DNA from 4 places in the Mesorhizobium sp. M7A.F.Ca.CA.001.04.2.1 genome. Region 2 is predicted to be linked to each of the others. Evidence: predicted binding sites of a transcription regulator. Region 2 holds the regulator's gene; each other region holds the start of a gene.
The links. The regulator LexA, encoded in region 2, represses DNA repair genes until DNA is damaged. The targets are predictions, from matches to a motif close to TGTTCNNNNTGTGTTCNG.
Positions count from the first base shown of each region.

Region 1: the regulator LexA is predicted to act here: its motif matches at 1,512-1,529, upstream of uvrA (excinuclease ABC subunit UvrA).
Region 3: the regulator LexA is predicted to act here: its motif matches at 2,209-2,226, upstream of EN955_RS08900 (YifB family Mg chelatase-like AAA ATPase).
Region 4: the regulator LexA is predicted to act here: its motif matches at 1,989-2,006, upstream of EN955_RS24810 (2'-5' RNA ligase family protein).

Region 1 covers NZ_RZQT01000182.1:1,546-5,421, forward strand. Annotated here, with positions in the region: gene EN955_RS31710 (ATP-dependent Clp protease proteolytic subunit) at 1-601, shown strand, start outside; gene EN955_RS31715 (hypothetical protein) at 690-986, shown strand; gene uvrA (excinuclease ABC subunit UvrA) at 1,679-3,876, shown strand, end outside.
Region 2 covers NZ_RZQT01000091.1:8,033-11,908, reverse strand. Annotated here, with positions in the region: gene kynU (kynureninase) at 39-1,286, shown strand; gene lexA (transcriptional repressor LexA) at 1,697-2,437, shown strand; gene EN955_RS24145 (ComEC/Rec2 family competence protein) at 2,431-3,876, opposite strand, start outside.
Region 3 covers NZ_RZQT01000019.1:46,019-49,894, reverse strand. Annotated here, with positions in the region: gene EN955_RS08905 (J domain-containing protein) at 1-319, opposite strand, end outside; gene EN955_RS08900 (YifB family Mg chelatase-like AAA ATPase) at 595-2,127, opposite strand; gene gshB (glutathione synthase) at 2,302-3,243, opposite strand; gene EN955_RS08890 (EAL domain-containing protein) at 3,544-3,876, shown strand, end outside.
Region 4 covers NZ_RZQT01000096.1:17,994-21,869, forward strand. Annotated here, with positions in the region: gene EN955_RS24800 (cupin domain-containing protein) at 99-707, shown strand; gene EN955_RS24805 (ABC transporter ATP-binding protein) at 697-1,782, shown strand; gene EN955_RS24810 (2'-5' RNA ligase family protein) at 2,053-2,682, shown strand; gene EN955_RS24815 (nuclear transport factor 2 family protein) at 2,815-3,168, shown strand; gene EN955_RS24820 (ArsC family reductase) at 3,338-3,688, shown strand.

The DNA.
Region 1 (3,876 bases), on a different contig from region 2:
CGGTGTTGCCAGTCTGGTGCCGATGGTCATCGAGCAATCGAGCCGCGGCGAACGCGCCTTCGACATCTTTTCGCGGCTGCTGCGCGAGCGCATCATCTTCATCAACGGCGAGATCAACGACGACATCTCGGCGCTGGTCTGCGCGCAGCTTTTGTCGCTGGAATCGGACAATCCGGACAAGGAGATCTCGCTCTACATCAACTCGCCGGGCGGCGTGGTGACCAGTGGTTTCGCCATCTACGACACGATGCAATATATCAGCTGCCCGGTGTCGACCGTATGCATGGGCTTTGCCGCTTCGATGGGCTCGTTCCTGCTGATGGCAGGCACACCGGGGCGCCGGATTTCCCTGCCGAACGCCACCATCCTGCTGCATCAGCCGCTGGGCGGGTTCCAGGGCCAGGCCTCCGACATCCAGCGACATGCCGAGCGCATCGGCAGGACGAAACGGCACATGACCGAGCTCTACGCGCAGCATTGCGGCCGTACCTATGAAGAGGTCGAGCGCACGCTGGACCGCGACCACTTCATGACCGCCCGCGAGGCGCAGGCATGGGGCATCGTCGACCATGTTTTCGACACGCGCAAAAAGGCGGCGTAAGCCAGGGCCGGAGCGGAGTCCGGCCGGCTGCCGAAGATTTGACGATGCCGGTCTGGTTCCATCGGCGGCGCGCCACTATAGTCCTGGGATGACCGACACTCATCCCTCCAGACCACTGCGTCCCGTCATCGCCGTCATGGTGCTCGCTGTTGCCAGCCTCGTGAGCGGCGCGGCTCTTGCAGAGGACAGTTCGCCGTCGACGCAAAAAAGCGCCCTGCCCGGCGTGACCGGCGACTACCGCATCGCCAAGCCGGCTCCCGAGCCGGACGATGCGCTGCCGGCCGGCGAGAACGGCACATTCAAGATCGGCGATACGGATGTCAGGATTTCCGGCAGCATCACCGTCGATGTCGGCGCCGGCTCGATCGGGCCGCCGCGTCACTGAGTGCGCGCGGAAATGAGCGTTCCCCACATAAAACGGCCCCGCCGTGCCTTGGGCAAACGGACGGGGCCTTCTGGATCTCAAATCCAACTTTGCCGGGAGTGTACTGCCGGCGTTTGATTTCGGATGCACCGCGGCGTTCGGCCGACGATCCGACTAGCAGTCTCTGATTTTTAGGGGATATGGCAGGTCACGGTTTGCCGGGTGGCGCAGACGCTAAACCCTGGCACTTATGCCTGCCGCGGCTCCAGTGACAACTGGAACCCTAGGGGACGATCCGGTGGCGTCATAGCTCCGCTCCTCTGTCCGTTGCGATTGTTGTCAATTCGAAGCACAAATCGCAAATGCCTGCGGCGTCTCGCAGGCCGCCTTTGGGCGGCGAGGCCATCGAAAGACGGCCGGCTTCGTTGACTTCCGGAGACTGCGCTCCTGGGTTGCCCGCGTCAACCATCAATAGCCGGTTACCGAAAAACGTGATCGCCGGGAGGTTACGTACAAGTCAGTTTTTGCACAGCTTTGTCAGGAGCGTGTTCGGCCTTTGTTCTTTCCGCTTGCCCGTTCACGCGAAAGACGCTTAAACGCTTTTGTCGGGAATTGTGGCGTCTCTCGACGTGGCGGCAAAACTACCTACATAGGGGATGGCCGGGAAAACCCGCCATTCCAGGAAATTCCAGATTCTGAGGCGGCGACCGGCTATGGCCGACCATAAATATCTTTCCATTCGCGGGGCGCGCGAACACAATCTGAAGAATGTCGATCTCGACCTGCCGCGTGACAGCCTGATCGTCATGACCGGCCTGTCGGGGTCCGGCAAGTCATCGCTGGCCTTCGACACGATCTATGCCGAAGGCCAGCGCCGCTATGTCGAAAGCCTTTCGGCCTACGCGCGGCAATTCCTCGAGATGATGCAGAAGCCTGATGTCGACCAGATCGACGGCCTGTCGCCTGCCATCTCCATCGAGCAGAAGACCACCTCGAAGAACCCGCGCTCGACCGTCGGCACCGTCACCGAGATCTACGACTATATGCGGCTTCTGTTCGCGCGCGTCGGCATCCCCTATTCGCCGGCCACCGGCCTGCCGATCGAGAGCCAGACAGTCAGTCAGATGGTCGACCGTGTACTGGCGGTCGAGGAAGGCACGCGCCTGTTCATCCTGGCGCCGATGGTGCGCGGCCGCAAAGGCGAATACCGCAAGGAATTGCTGGAACTGCAGAAGAAGGGCTTTCAGCGCGTCAAGGTCGACGGCGTCTTCTATGAGATCGCCGACGTGCCGGCGCTGGACAAGAAGTACAAGCATGACCTCGATGTCGTCGTAGACCGCATCGTCGTGCGCGGCGATCTCGCGACGCGGCTTGCCGATTCCATAGAAACGGCGCTGAAGCTGGCCGATGGGCTGGCGGTCGCCGAATTCGCCGACAAGCCGCTCGATTCCAGCCAGACGGGCGAGGATTCGGTCAACAAGTCGAAGAACGAGACGCATGAGCGCATCCTGTTCTCGGAAAAGTTCGCTTGCCCGGTCTCCGGCTTCACCATTCCGGAAATCGAACCGCGGCTGTTCTCGTTCAACAACCCGTTCGGCGCCTGCCCGACTTGCGACGGTCTCGGCAGCCAGCGCGCCATCGACGGCAATCTGATCGTGCCGGATGAAAACATCTCGCTGCGCGACGGCGCCGTCAGCCCGTGGGCGAAGTCGACCTCGCCCTATTACGCGCAGACGCTGGAGGCATTGGGCAAGGCCTATGGCTTCAAGCTCGGCGACAAGTTCAAGGATTTGTCCGAAGAGGCCAAGGAAGCCGTCCTGCGCGGCACCGGCGAGCGCGAGATCACCTTCCAGTATGATGACGGCCTGCGCTCCTACAAGACGACGAAGACTTTCGAAGGCGTCATCCCCAATCTCGAGCGGCGCTGGAAAGAGACCGAATCCGCCTGGATGCGCGAGGAGATCGAGCGCTTCATGTCGGCCACACCCTGCCCGGTCTGCAAGGGCTATCGGCTGAAGCCCGAGTCGCTGGCGGTGAAGATCGCCGGCAGGCACATCGGCGAAGTCACCGAGCTTTCCATCCGCAAGGCCGACCAGTGGTTCACCGACCTGCCCGCGTCGCTCAACGACAAGCAGAACGAAATCGCGGTGCGTGTGCTCAAGGAAATCCGTGAACGGCTGCGCTTCCTCAACGATGTCGGGCTCGACTATCTGACGCTGTCGCGCAATTCCGGCACGCTGTCGGGCGGCGAGAGCCAGCGCATCCGGCTGGCATCGCAGATCGGCTCCGGCCTGACCGGCGTGCTCTATGTGCTGGACGAGCCGTCGATCGGTCTGCACCAGCGCGACAATGCGCGCCTGCTCGATACGCTGAAGCACCTGCGCGACATCGGCAACACGGTGATCGTCGTCGAGCATGACGAGGACGCCATCCTGCATGCCGACTATGTCGTCGACATGGGCCCGGCCGCCGGGATCCATGGCGGCGAGATCATCGCCCAGGGCACGCCGCAGCAGGTCATGGCCAATCCCAATTCGATCACCGGCAAATATCTGTCGGGCGCGCTCGAAGTGGCGACGCCCGGCGTGCGGCGTGAAGCGAAGAAGAACCGCCGCATCAAGATCGTCGGCGCGCGCGGCAACAATCTGAAGAACGTCACCGCCGAAATCCCGCTCGGCACCTTCACCGCCGTCACTGGCGTGTCCGGCGGCGGCAAGTCGACCTTCCTGATCGAGACGCTGTTCAAGGCCGCCTCGAGACGCATCATGGGCTCGCGCGAACATCCGGCCGACCACGACCGCATCGAGGGCCTCGAATTCCTCGACAAGGTCATCGACATCGACCAGTCGCCGATCGGCCGCACACCGCGTTCAAACCCGGCCACCTATACCGGCGCCTTCACGCCGATCCG
Region 2 (3,876 bases):
TGTGGCGGAAACCCTTCGCGAACAACCGGGGACTGACCATGAGTGGAATTCCTGATCTCGCCGCAGTCGAAGCGATGGATGCCACGGATCCGCTGCGGGCCATGCGCGACCGTTTCATTCTGCCGGAGGGGGTGATCTATCTCGACGGCAATTCACTGGGGGCAGCATCTCATGCCGTTTTCGGCGAGCTGCAGCAGGCGGCGACGCAGGAATGGGCCCGAGATCTTATCCGAGCCTGGAACACGGCCGGATGGTTCGAGATGCCGATCGAACTCGGCGACCAGCTCGGACGCCTGATAGGAGCCGCGGCCGGCCAGACCGTTGTCTGCGACACGACATCGACCAACATCTACAAGGTGCTGCACGCAGCGATGGAGATGCGGCCCGGCCGGTCAGCCATCGTCGCCGAAGGTGACAGTTTTCCCACCGACCTGTACATCGCCGAAGGCGTGGCCTCGACCCGGGATGGCGTCCTGCTGCGCCTCGCGGGCGTCGACGCGCCGACCATCGAAGATCTGATCGACGAAAACGTCGCGGTGGTGCTGGTCAACCACGTCAATTACAAATCGGGTGAACTGCGCGACATGGCGGCGCTGACGCGCAGGGCTCATACGGCCGGAGCGCTGATCGTCTGGGATCTCTGCCACACCGCCGGCGCCCTGCCCGTCGAGCTCGATCAGGCAAATGCCGATTTCGCTGTCGGCTGCACGTACAAGTACCTCAACGGCGGTCCGGGCGCGCCGGCCTTCATCTATGCCGCGCAGCGCCACCACGGCGATATCAGCCAGCCGCTCAGCGGCTGGTGGGGCCATGCGCGGCCCTTTGCCTTCGAACGGGGTTATGTTGCCGGCACCGGCATCCGCCGTTTTCTGTGCGGTACGCAACCGGTCCTGTCGATGCGGGCGCTCAAAGGCGCGCTTGCCATCTGGAGCGACGTCGACATGGCGGCATTGCGAAAGAAGAGCGTCGCGCAGACAGAACTGTTCATCCAGCTCGTCGAAGCCAAGTGCGGCGCCTACGGTCTCACGCTGGAGACCACCCGCGACGCGACCAGGCGCGGCAGCCAGGTGTCGTTCCTTCACGACCACGGCTATCAAATCATGCGGGCGCTGATCGAGCGCGGGGTGATCGGTGACTTCCGCGCACCGTCGACCATCCGTTTCGGCTTCACGCCGCTCTATGTCAGCTACAAGGATGTGTGGCTGGCGGTTGAGGTTCTGGAAGACATTCTGCGCACGGGTGCATGGAAGGACCAGCGTTTCGCCGTCAAGGAAGCCGTTACCTGACGCACCGATCCCGGCGATCCGCCGTCGCTGCCCTCACTGCCTGGCAAATGACGGAGAGCTGAATTTCCAGCCAAAATGCCCAACTGACGTTGGCGTTTTGGCTCCGTTTCGTTCACGGCCAACGAACGTCCCGAAGGTTGCAATCGCCCCTTGTCGAGGCTGATCGACAGATAATGCCAAGCTTTGGTAGAGGATAAGCCACAGGTCATTAACCATAACAATTTCAATGTGAGCAGGCGCATTGCCGAAGGTGGCGCCCGTCGATCGTAACCCGCTGGCAAGCGCCAAATAATTTCAGCAGCCTTAACAAATTCATTAAACTTTAAACGGTTGCAGAACACAACTGGAACAGATAGTGTTTGTTCTGGGTTTGTTTTTCGATTCTGGTTTCAGGGAACCTGGGGGCCGCCATGCTGACACGCAAGCAACATGAACTGCTGATGTTCATCCATGAACGCCTGAAGGAGAGCGGCATTCCGCCATCCTTCGACGAAATGAAGGAGGCGCTCGACCTTGCCTCCAAATCCGGGATTCATCGGCTGATCACGGCCCTTGAGGAGCGCGGCTTTATCCGCCGGCTGCCCAATCGGGCCCGCGCGCTGGAAGTGCTGCGGCTGCCGGACTCCATCGCGCCAGGCCTCAATGCGGCAAAGAAGTTTTCGCCAAGCGTCATCCAGGGCAGTCTTGGTCAGGGTGGTGCTCTTGGCCGGCAGATCAAGCCGGCGCCTTCGCGGATGCCTTCGCCCGGCAATGACGACGATGCGGTCTCTGCCGTTTCGATCCCGGTCATGGGTCGCATCGCCGCCGGCGTGCCGATCGATGCCATCCAGCATCAGACGCATTCGATTTCGGTGCCGCCGGACATGATCATGGGCGGCGCGCACTATGCGCTGGAGGTCAAGGGCGATTCGATGATCGAGGCCGGCATCTTCGACGGCGACACCGTCATCATCCGTAACGCCGATACGGCCAGCCCCGGCGAGATCATCGTGGCGCTGGTCGATGAAGAGGAAGCGACGCTGAAGCGGTTCCGCCGCAAGGGCGCCTCGATTGCCCTCGAAGCCGCCAATCCAGCCTACGAGACACGGATTTTCGGGCCCGATAGGGTCAAGGTGCAAGGCAAGCTCGTCGGCCTGATCCGTCGCTACTGAGACGGCTGTGGGTTGACCACTGGCTTCTCGGGTTTCTTGAAGGGTGCCAGCCCCCTCGCCTCGCGAGAGTATCTGCGTTGCGTGTGCCAGGGCCGATATGGGCTGTCCACCGCGAAGCTGATCGTCGCCGGCGTGGTCGCCGATTGGCGATCGAAGAAGACCGCGGCACTGCCTTTGCGAGCCAGTTGCCGCTTGGTGATGACGAGAACCAGTGGGTTATGACAGGCGTCATAGGCGGTGGCGTCGTTGACGACGATCAGCTCGGCGAAGCCGCAGGCTTTCCAGGTGTCCTTGCGGTCCTCGACATAGGCAATGATCGCACCGGACATGTGCCTGGCCACGCAAACGCCTGAGGAGCAATAGAACGGCGATCCCGGCGGTAGCTCAACGGCATCCGCGACGTCGAATTGCCCATCGCTGTTGTCGAACACTTCCGGAACGACGATGGTTTCCGATGTCAGCGCGCGTTTCCAGTTGTCGACGGTGAATTCGTTCGGCCGTTGCCGGCTAACGGCAAGCTCACCGCCACCGATCGGCAACGCCACCAGCCGGGCGTCTTCCGAGATCAGCACATCGGGCGTGCGCGTATCCGAGACGGTCAGCAAGCCTGCCAACGCGAATGGCAGAGCCGCGAGCCGCAGCCATGTCGTCGCCATCGTCGCGATGACCAGGGCAATGGCCACCAGCAGGACCGACTGTTGCGAAATCAGCCCGACCCCATCGACAGGCGAACGCTCGGAGATCCAGCCCGATATGGCGATCATCATCGTCAGGCCCTTGCCCATCAGGTAGAGAGCTGGCCAATCCAATCCGAAAGGCATCAGCAGCGCGCTGGCGACGGCCAGGAACATGACGACGGTGACGATCGGCATAACCGCGAGATTGGCGAACAGGCTGAGCGGCGACACACGCTGAAAATGCCAGATGGCAAACAGCGTCGTGGCGCTGCCGGCGATGATCGAGGTCATGGCCAGACCAATTGCCGCCAGCAGGAATTTTCGTGTCAGGAACCCGGGCAAGGATCGCTTCGGCGGCGGCGGTCTTGCTTTTCCCGCGCGGTGATCCGCCCAGCCGGCATAAGCGCCGACCAGAGCCGCGGTCGCGGCGAACGACATCTGAAAACTCGGGCCGACCACCTCATGCGGCGACACCACGATGACGGCGATCGCCGAGATCGCCAGATTGCGCATGGTGAGTGCTGCTCGATCGAACAGAACTGCAATCAGCATCACTGCCAGCATGATGAAGCTGCGCTCGGCGGCGACGACGATACCTGAGATGACGAGGTAGGCTGCGATCGAGAACAGTGCGGCGGCAGCGGCATACTTCTTGACCGGGCGACGCGCGGAAAAATCGGGAAACAAGGCGAAGGCGCCGCGCAGCAACCCCATGATGGTGCCGGCGACCAGAGCCATGTGCAGTCCCGAAATGGAGATGAT
Region 3 (3,876 bases), on a different contig from region 2:
GCCGGCGCTTCGCGTAAAGCAGCGACAGCAGCCTGGCCTGGATCACGACATCCCGCTCGATGCCTTTGCTGTTGCTGGCTTCCTCGGTCAATTCGCGGCGAAGGCCGGCATGGTCCCTATACGCGATGTCGTATTGAGCGCGTTTGACCGGATCCTTGAGCGTGTTGTGGGCTTCCACGATTTCACTGAAGCGGGCTTCATCGCCGGTTTCGCGATTGTCGGGATGATAGCGCATCGCAAAATAGCGAAATATGCGCTCCAGCGTTTCCGAGTTGGCGTTCGGGCTGACTTCCAAAACTTCGTAGTAGTCAACGAACATAGCGGGCTCCCCGACCGCAATCATATTCACATTATCTAAATAAGGAATTCCCAATGCGGAGACCAAGACTTTGGTCCGATGCGATGACGTCCACGCCCCCGAAGACGGAGAAACGGCCGGCGCCCGGTCGGTGGGGGCAGTTGGGTGGTGAGGACGTCGACCAAGCGGACAATCAGGTCCGCGGCAGTGCGGAGATGGCCGATTCGTCGGATGACGGTTATGGCGTGATTGCGGAAGGTGGCGTGGCAAGGTCGGCTTGTCGGGCGGCGAGTGATCTACGCCGCCTGCGCCACCCGCTCCGAGCTCATGCGATAGGAAATCGCTTCGGCCAGATGGATGCGGCCGACGGTTTCGCTGGCGTCGAGATCGGCGAGTGTCCGCGCCACCTTCAGCACCCGGTGATAGGCTCGCGCCGAAAAGGCGAGCTTTTCGCTGGCGTCCTTGAGCAGCGACAGGCCGGCGGCGTCCGGCATGGCGATCTCCTCGATGACCGAGGGCGCGCAATGCGCGTTGGTGGTGGCGCGGGTGGCGCCGAGCCGCTCGAAGCGCTCGCGCTGGATGGTGCGGGCGCGTGCCACACGCATCGCCACATCGGCACTTTTCTCCGCCCGGTCGGGCCGGATCAGGTCGCTGGCCGAGACCGCCGGCACTTCGATCCTGAGATCGATGCGGTCGAGCAGCGGGCCCGAAATGCGCGCCTGGTAGTCGGTGCGGCAGCGCTCGCCGCGCAGGCAGCGATAACCCGGCTCGCCGGCCATGCCGCAGCGGCACGGGTTCATCGCCGCCACCAGCTGGATACGCGCCGGATAGGTGACGCGATGGTTGGCCCGCGCGATCATGCAGTCGCCGGTCTCCAGCGGCTGGCGCAGCGCATCGAGCGTCTGCGGCGTGAACTCGGGAAACTCGTCGAGGAACAGCACGCCGTGATGGGCCAGCGACACCTCGCCCGGCCGCGCGCGGATGCCGCCGCCGACCATCGCCGCCATCGAGGCCGAGTGGTGCGGCGCGCGGAACGCCCGCCGGTCGGTCAATTTGCCTTCGCCGAGCTCTCCCGCCACCGACGCGATCATCGAGACTTCGAGCAATTCCTTCGGCGCCAGCGGCGGCAGGATCGACGGCAGCCGCTGCGCCAGCATCGATTTGCCCGAGCCCGGCGGCCCGATCATCAGAAGATTATGCCCGCCGGCGGCCGCCACTTCCAGCGCCCGCTTGGCGGTCTCCTGGCCCTTGATGTCGGCGAGGTCGGGCAAATCCAGCGCGGCGGCGTGGATGCCGGCCTCGGGGCGCGACAGCACCTGCGTGCCGCGAAAATGATTGGCGATGGCAATCAGGCTGCGCGGTGCCAGAATGTCGAAATCCTTTCCAGCCCAGGCCGCCTCAGGTCCGCAGGCGAACGGGCAGATCAGGCCCTTGCCCTCGGCATTGGCGGCGATCGCCGCCGGCAAGGCGCCGGCGACCGCGGCAATCGTGCCATCGAGCGACAATTCTCCAAGCACGACATAGCCGGCCAGCATGTCGCCCGGAATGGCGCCAAGGGCAGCCATCAGGCCAAGCGCGATCGGCAGGTCGTAGTGACTGCCTTCCTTCGGCAGGTCGGCCGGCGCCAGATTGACCGTGACTTTCTTCGACGGCATCGACAGGCCGGATGCATGCAGTGCGGCCTGCACCCGCTCGCGGCTTTCGGCCACCGCCTTGTCGCCCAGGCCGACGATGTGCATGTTGACCTTGCCGGGCGCGATCATCACCTGCACGTCGACCGGCACGGCCTCGATGCCCTGGAAAGCGACCGTGCGAACCCGCGCCACCATTTCTTTGCCCCCAGACCACAACCCACGCGATGGCCAAGAAATGGCCCCACGGGCAGACAATCACAAATCCTCGGTCAAATCAAGAACATTACGGGAACATGTGAGCGCGTGGGTTGCAGCCGAATTGAGCGCGGTTGCAAAAACGGAACATGGTTAAGACAAAATGAAAACGGCTTACCCGCGCTTGTCCTCGACTGCATCCCAGAACAGGCTGGCGATGTCGGCGCCGCCGAAGCGTTTGACCTCGCGCACGCCGGTCGGCGAGGTGACATTGATCTCGGTCATGTAGTCGCCGATCACGTCGATGCCGACCAGGATGAAGCCACGCTCCTTCAGCGAAGGCCCGATGCGTGCGCAGATCTCGCGTTCGCGCGCCGTCAGCTCGGTCTTTTCGGCGCGGCCGCCGACATGCATGTTGGAGCGGGAATCATGTTCGGCGGGCACGCGGTTGATGGCGCCGACCGGCTCGCCGTCGATCAGGATGATGCGCTTGTCGCCCTTGCGCACGTCCTTGAGATAGCGCTGCACGATATAGGGTTCGCGAAACATCTGGCCGAACATTTCCAGCAGCGAGGCCAGGTTGCGGTCGCCCTCCAGCAGATGGAAGATGCCGGCGCCGCCATTGCCGTAGAGCGGCTTGACGATGATGTCGCCGAACTCCTTGCGGAAGGCGGCAACTTCGAGTGGATCCTTGGTGATCAGCGTGTCCGGCATCAGGTCGGCAAATTCGGTGACGAAGATCTTTTCCGGGCTGTTGCGCACCCAGGCCGGGTCGTTGACCACGAGCGTCTTCGGGTGGATGCGCTCCAGGATGTGCGTGGTGGTGATGTAGTTCATGTCGAAGGGCGGATCCTGGCGCAGCAGGACGACGTCCATCTCCGACAGATCGGTGCGCACCTTCTCGCCCAGCGAATAGTGGCTGCCCTTCTCGTCGCGCACCTGCATCTCCTCAATGCGGGCAAACACCTTGCCGTCGCGCAACGACAGCCGATCCGGCGTGTAGTGGAACAGCTCATGGCCACGCCGCTGCGCTTCCAGCGACAGCGCGAACGAGGTGTCGCCGGCGATCGACACGGTGGAGATGTGGTCCATCTGGACGGCGATTTTCAGCTTCATGGCGGGTCTCCGGCGGCTCGGATGGACGACTGTCCTGCCTGTACAGGCTCACTGCCCGTCTGCCAATCGCGACCTTTTGAAGATTGGCATCAGCAAGTCGCAAGCTCGGCCCTGCCGGTCATTCCGTGACAGGAGCCAGGCTGCGCGTCCTCGTTGTTCCTTGAGCCCGAATCCACACCTCACATCGATCCTTCGAAACAGGTCGCGGTTGCCCATGGAAAATCGATTTCGCGATACGTTTCCTAAAGGGTTTGCTGCCAGTCTGAAAATAAATTCCGAAGTCACAAAACAGGGACACCGATGCAAACTTCGTTTGGCACCGGTCAGGCAAACAGGGAGAGCACGGATCTGGCATTCACCGATCCGTTGACCGGGCTTGGCAACCATCGCCGCTTCTTCGACAAGGTCGATCGGCTGATCGCCGACCGAGCCGACGATCCCGCGCCCTTTACCGTCGGGATTCTCGACCTCGACGGCTTCAAGCCGATCAACGATCTGTTCGGCCACAAGGCCGGCGACGACATCCTGATCCAGGTCGCGATGCGGCTGCGCGCCTCTATGGACGGCTATTCCACGGTCTGCCGCATCGGCGCCGACGAATTCGCTTTTCTCTATCCGATGGTATTCAGCGAG
Region 4 (3,876 bases), on a different contig from region 2:
GTCTCACTCCGCTGGAACACCCCTCAACCGTCTCGGCGCTGCGCGCCGATCCACCTTCTCCCACAAGGGGAGAAGGGAAAGCAAACGAGGACTAACGCATGGACATGCTGGATGAAGCGGCTGGGAAGCCGAAGGACGATGCCGACGTTCGCGTCGGCCGGCGCGTGCGGGCGCTGCGGCTGGAGCGCAATTTGTCGCTGGCCGATCTTGCGGCAAAGGCCGGCGTGTCGATCGGTGCATTGAGCCAGATCGAGCGCGGCATGTCCTCGCTGCGCGTCAAGGTGATCTGGCCGCTCGCCGCCGCCCTCGACATCGAGCCGTCGGCGCTGATCGCCGACGGCAACGATGCGGCCAACGATCTCTATTGCGTGCGTGCCGACAAGCGGCGGCAAATCCCGGTGAAATCGGAAGGCATTGCCAAGGCGCTGCTGTCACCGCCGGGCGCGACGCTGACCGGCATGCTGGTGACGGTGGAAGCCGGCGGCGGCACGGCCGAGGCCTATGCGCATGCCGGCCATGAATTCGGCTTCGTGCTGGCCGGTGAGGTCGAACTGGTGGTGGATTCGACGAAATACGGGTTGAAGGCGGGCGACAGCTTTGCCTTCAAGAGCACGCTTTTGCATGCCTTCCGCAATCCGGGCGCCGAGCGGTGCCAGATTCTCTGGGTCAACACCACGAAGCCGTCCGAGGTTCGCGATGGCGCCTGATCCACTCGTCCGGCTGCAGGCGGTCTCGAAGATTTTTCCTGGCGGCATCGTCGGGCTCGACGCCGTCGATCTCGACATTATCAGCGGCGAGTTCATCACGCTGCTCGGGCCGTCGGGTTGCGGCAAGACCACCAGTCTGCGCGTCATCGCCGGTTTCGAAAGCCCGTCGAGCGGCAAGGTGCTGCTAGACGGCCGCGATATCACGGCACTTCGCCCGTTCGACCGGCCGGTCAACACCGTGTTCCAGGACTACGCGCTGTTCCCGCACATGAATGTTGCAGAAAATGTCGGCTTCGGTCTGTCGCTGCGCAAACTGTCTGGAGCCGAACAGGCTAAGCGCACCGGCGAAGCGCTCGACATGGTCGGTCTCGCCGACAAGCTTGGCGCCCGTGTCTCCGAACTGTCTGGCGGCCAGCGCCAACGCGTCGCGCTCGCGCGTGCCATCGTCTGCGAGCCGCGCGTGCTGCTGCTCGACGAGCCGTTGTCGGCGCTCGATGCGCATCTGCGCGAACAGATGCAGGTTGAGCTGAAGCGGCTGCAGTCGCGGCTTGGCACCACCTTCGTCATGGTCACCCACGACCAGACCGAAGCGCTGTCGATTTCCGACCGCATCGTCGTCATGAACAAGGGCCGCATCGAGCAGATCGCACCGCCGGCCACACTTTATGACCGGCCTGCCACGAAGTTTGTGGCGAGCTTCATCGGCACCATGAATCTCCTGCAATCACGGTTTGTCGGCCGCGATGGCGATCGCTTGCGTTTCACCGCCGGCACCCTGCCGCTGGAGGCTATTTCTGAAACCGGCGAGGCACCTGCCGAGGGCGCTACCCGCACCATCGGCGTGCGCCCGGAGGATTTGCTGGCGATGACCGAGGCCGCGCCCGGCACCGCACCGGCGCGCGTCAACAGCGTCGTCTTTCACGGCCGCACGCTGCGCCTGCATGCCGAACTCGGGCAGGGCGCACCTGTCGTCATCGACGCGCCGCGCCAGGCCGAGGGTTTTCGCTTCCAGGTCGGCGACGTGGCGCATATCAGCCTACGCCGTGGCGCCCACTGCCCAGTGCTGCCAGGTTAGTTCATCGATACCTGAAACGGAGCACACGTCGCACGTTCAGCGGCCACAAGCAGTCGGGCAACGGTCGCGACTATGCCGATCGGGCGATCGACGATTTCTCAAGGACGTAGGTTTCAAGCCACCCTCAGCAGAGCTTCTTCGACTGTTGAACTCGCGGGCGATGATCCGGAAAGCACGACCGACCGTTCGCTCATTTCCGCTTGCCATGTTCCCGTTTTGTTCTAAAATCTCCGGCTTGGCGGGGATGGGTGGCGCAAAAGGAGGAAGGACATGAACGAACTGCCCACATTCAACACAGCCGAAAACGGTCAAACATCTTTCAACTGGCATGAGCGGAACAGGCGTCGTCGCACTGATCGGTTGTTCTTCTGTCACCTGATGGATGGCACCATCGCCGACCCTATCGCTTTACAAGCAACCGCTTGGCGCCAGGAACTCGGGCTGAAAGGGAAAACAATTGCCGATCACATCTCGCTTGTTGGACTCGGCGACCATGACGGATTGCCGGAGGGCTTGGTAGAACTCGCTCACCACATAGGCTCGATGATTGTCGCAAAACCATTCGACGTTTCTTTTGATCGTTTGTGCGCTTTTGGCGGTGGCGCGCTTGTTTTACGCAACAGCGACGGCAATCCTTCGCTGCAAGAATTCTGGCGAAACCTGACGGCAGTGATTTCGGATAGCCCGTTAAAGCTCTTTCTCACAAAATCCATTGAACCGCATGTCACGCTGCTTCGCGACAAAGTGGGAGTGCCCAAAATTCGCGAAAGGGCGATTGAGCCCATCAGTTGGACAGTGCGGGATTTCGCGCTCGTCCAGAGCTTCATCCAGGAAGGTCGCTATGAGGTGCCTCACCGTTGGCAATTGACGGGCCAGGACGATGCCCGGCCCGCGATGTAAACGCCTCAAATCATCGTCATATGTCCGCGGGGACCATCATCCTGACATGGCTTGTCAGCTACGGCGCGGTCCGACGATGGCAGGCCAGCAGGCTGTTCCCTACCTAAATGCGTCTGAACAGGAGGAACGAAAATGACCATCGCGGAAATTGCCAAGGATTTTACCGAGCTGCTCAAGCAGGGCGAGAACGAAGCTGCCGCCGAGAAGTACAATTCCGACGATATCGTGAGCTACGAAGCCATGGAGGGGCCGATGGCCATCTCCCGTGGCAAGGAGGCTCTCAGGCAGAAGGGCCAGTGGTGGCAGGAGAACAATGAAGTCCATGGCGGCTCTGTCGAAGGCCCCTATGTCAATGGCGACCAGTTCGCGGTGCGCTTCAAGTTCGACATAACGCCCAAGGCTACCGGCGAGCGTGTCACCATGGATGAAGTCGGCCTCTACACGGTCAAAAACGGCAAGATCACCGAAGAGCGCTTCTACTACTAGGGCCGAACCCCGGCTTCCGGCTCACGTCGCTGCAGGATCAGGAAATTAGACGGCCGGGACATTGTCCTGGCCGTCATGTGGAACGGAGATATGGCAACGGCTCTGGCAAAGCGGAAAGGGTGGTTTAGTCTGTGGAACGGATTCGACAGTCAGCCAAGGAAGCACGCTTTTGACGATCACCATGTACGGCATCACCACTTGCGACACGGTCAGGAAGGCGCGCGTCTGGCTGGAAGGCCATGACGTAGCCTACCGGTTTCACGATTTCAGGGCCGAGGGACTGGACGCGAAGCGGCTGGATGGTTGGGCGGGCAAGGTCGGCTGGGAAAAGCTGCTCAACAAGGCGAGCACGACGTTCCGCGAGCTGCCGGACAAGGAAAAGCAGGGTCTCGACGAGAAGAGCGCCAAGGCGCTGATGCTGGCCAAGCCGACCATGATCAAGCGGCCGGTGCTGGAGGTAGGCGACCGGGTTATGGTCGGGTTCAAGGCTGATGTCTATGAGGCGGCGGTGGGGAAGTAGAGCTGCCTCTCGTTCCACGGTGTTCCGTGGCGCCCCCCCTCTGTCCTGCCGGACATCTCCCCCTCAAGTGGGGAGATTGGCAGCTTCGCCGCTCCGCCATTCCTGTCACGTTCGGGATTTGCGAAGAAGATGATGACAGCGGATCTCCCCACCTGAGGGGGAGATGGCCGGCAGGCCAGAGGGGGGGC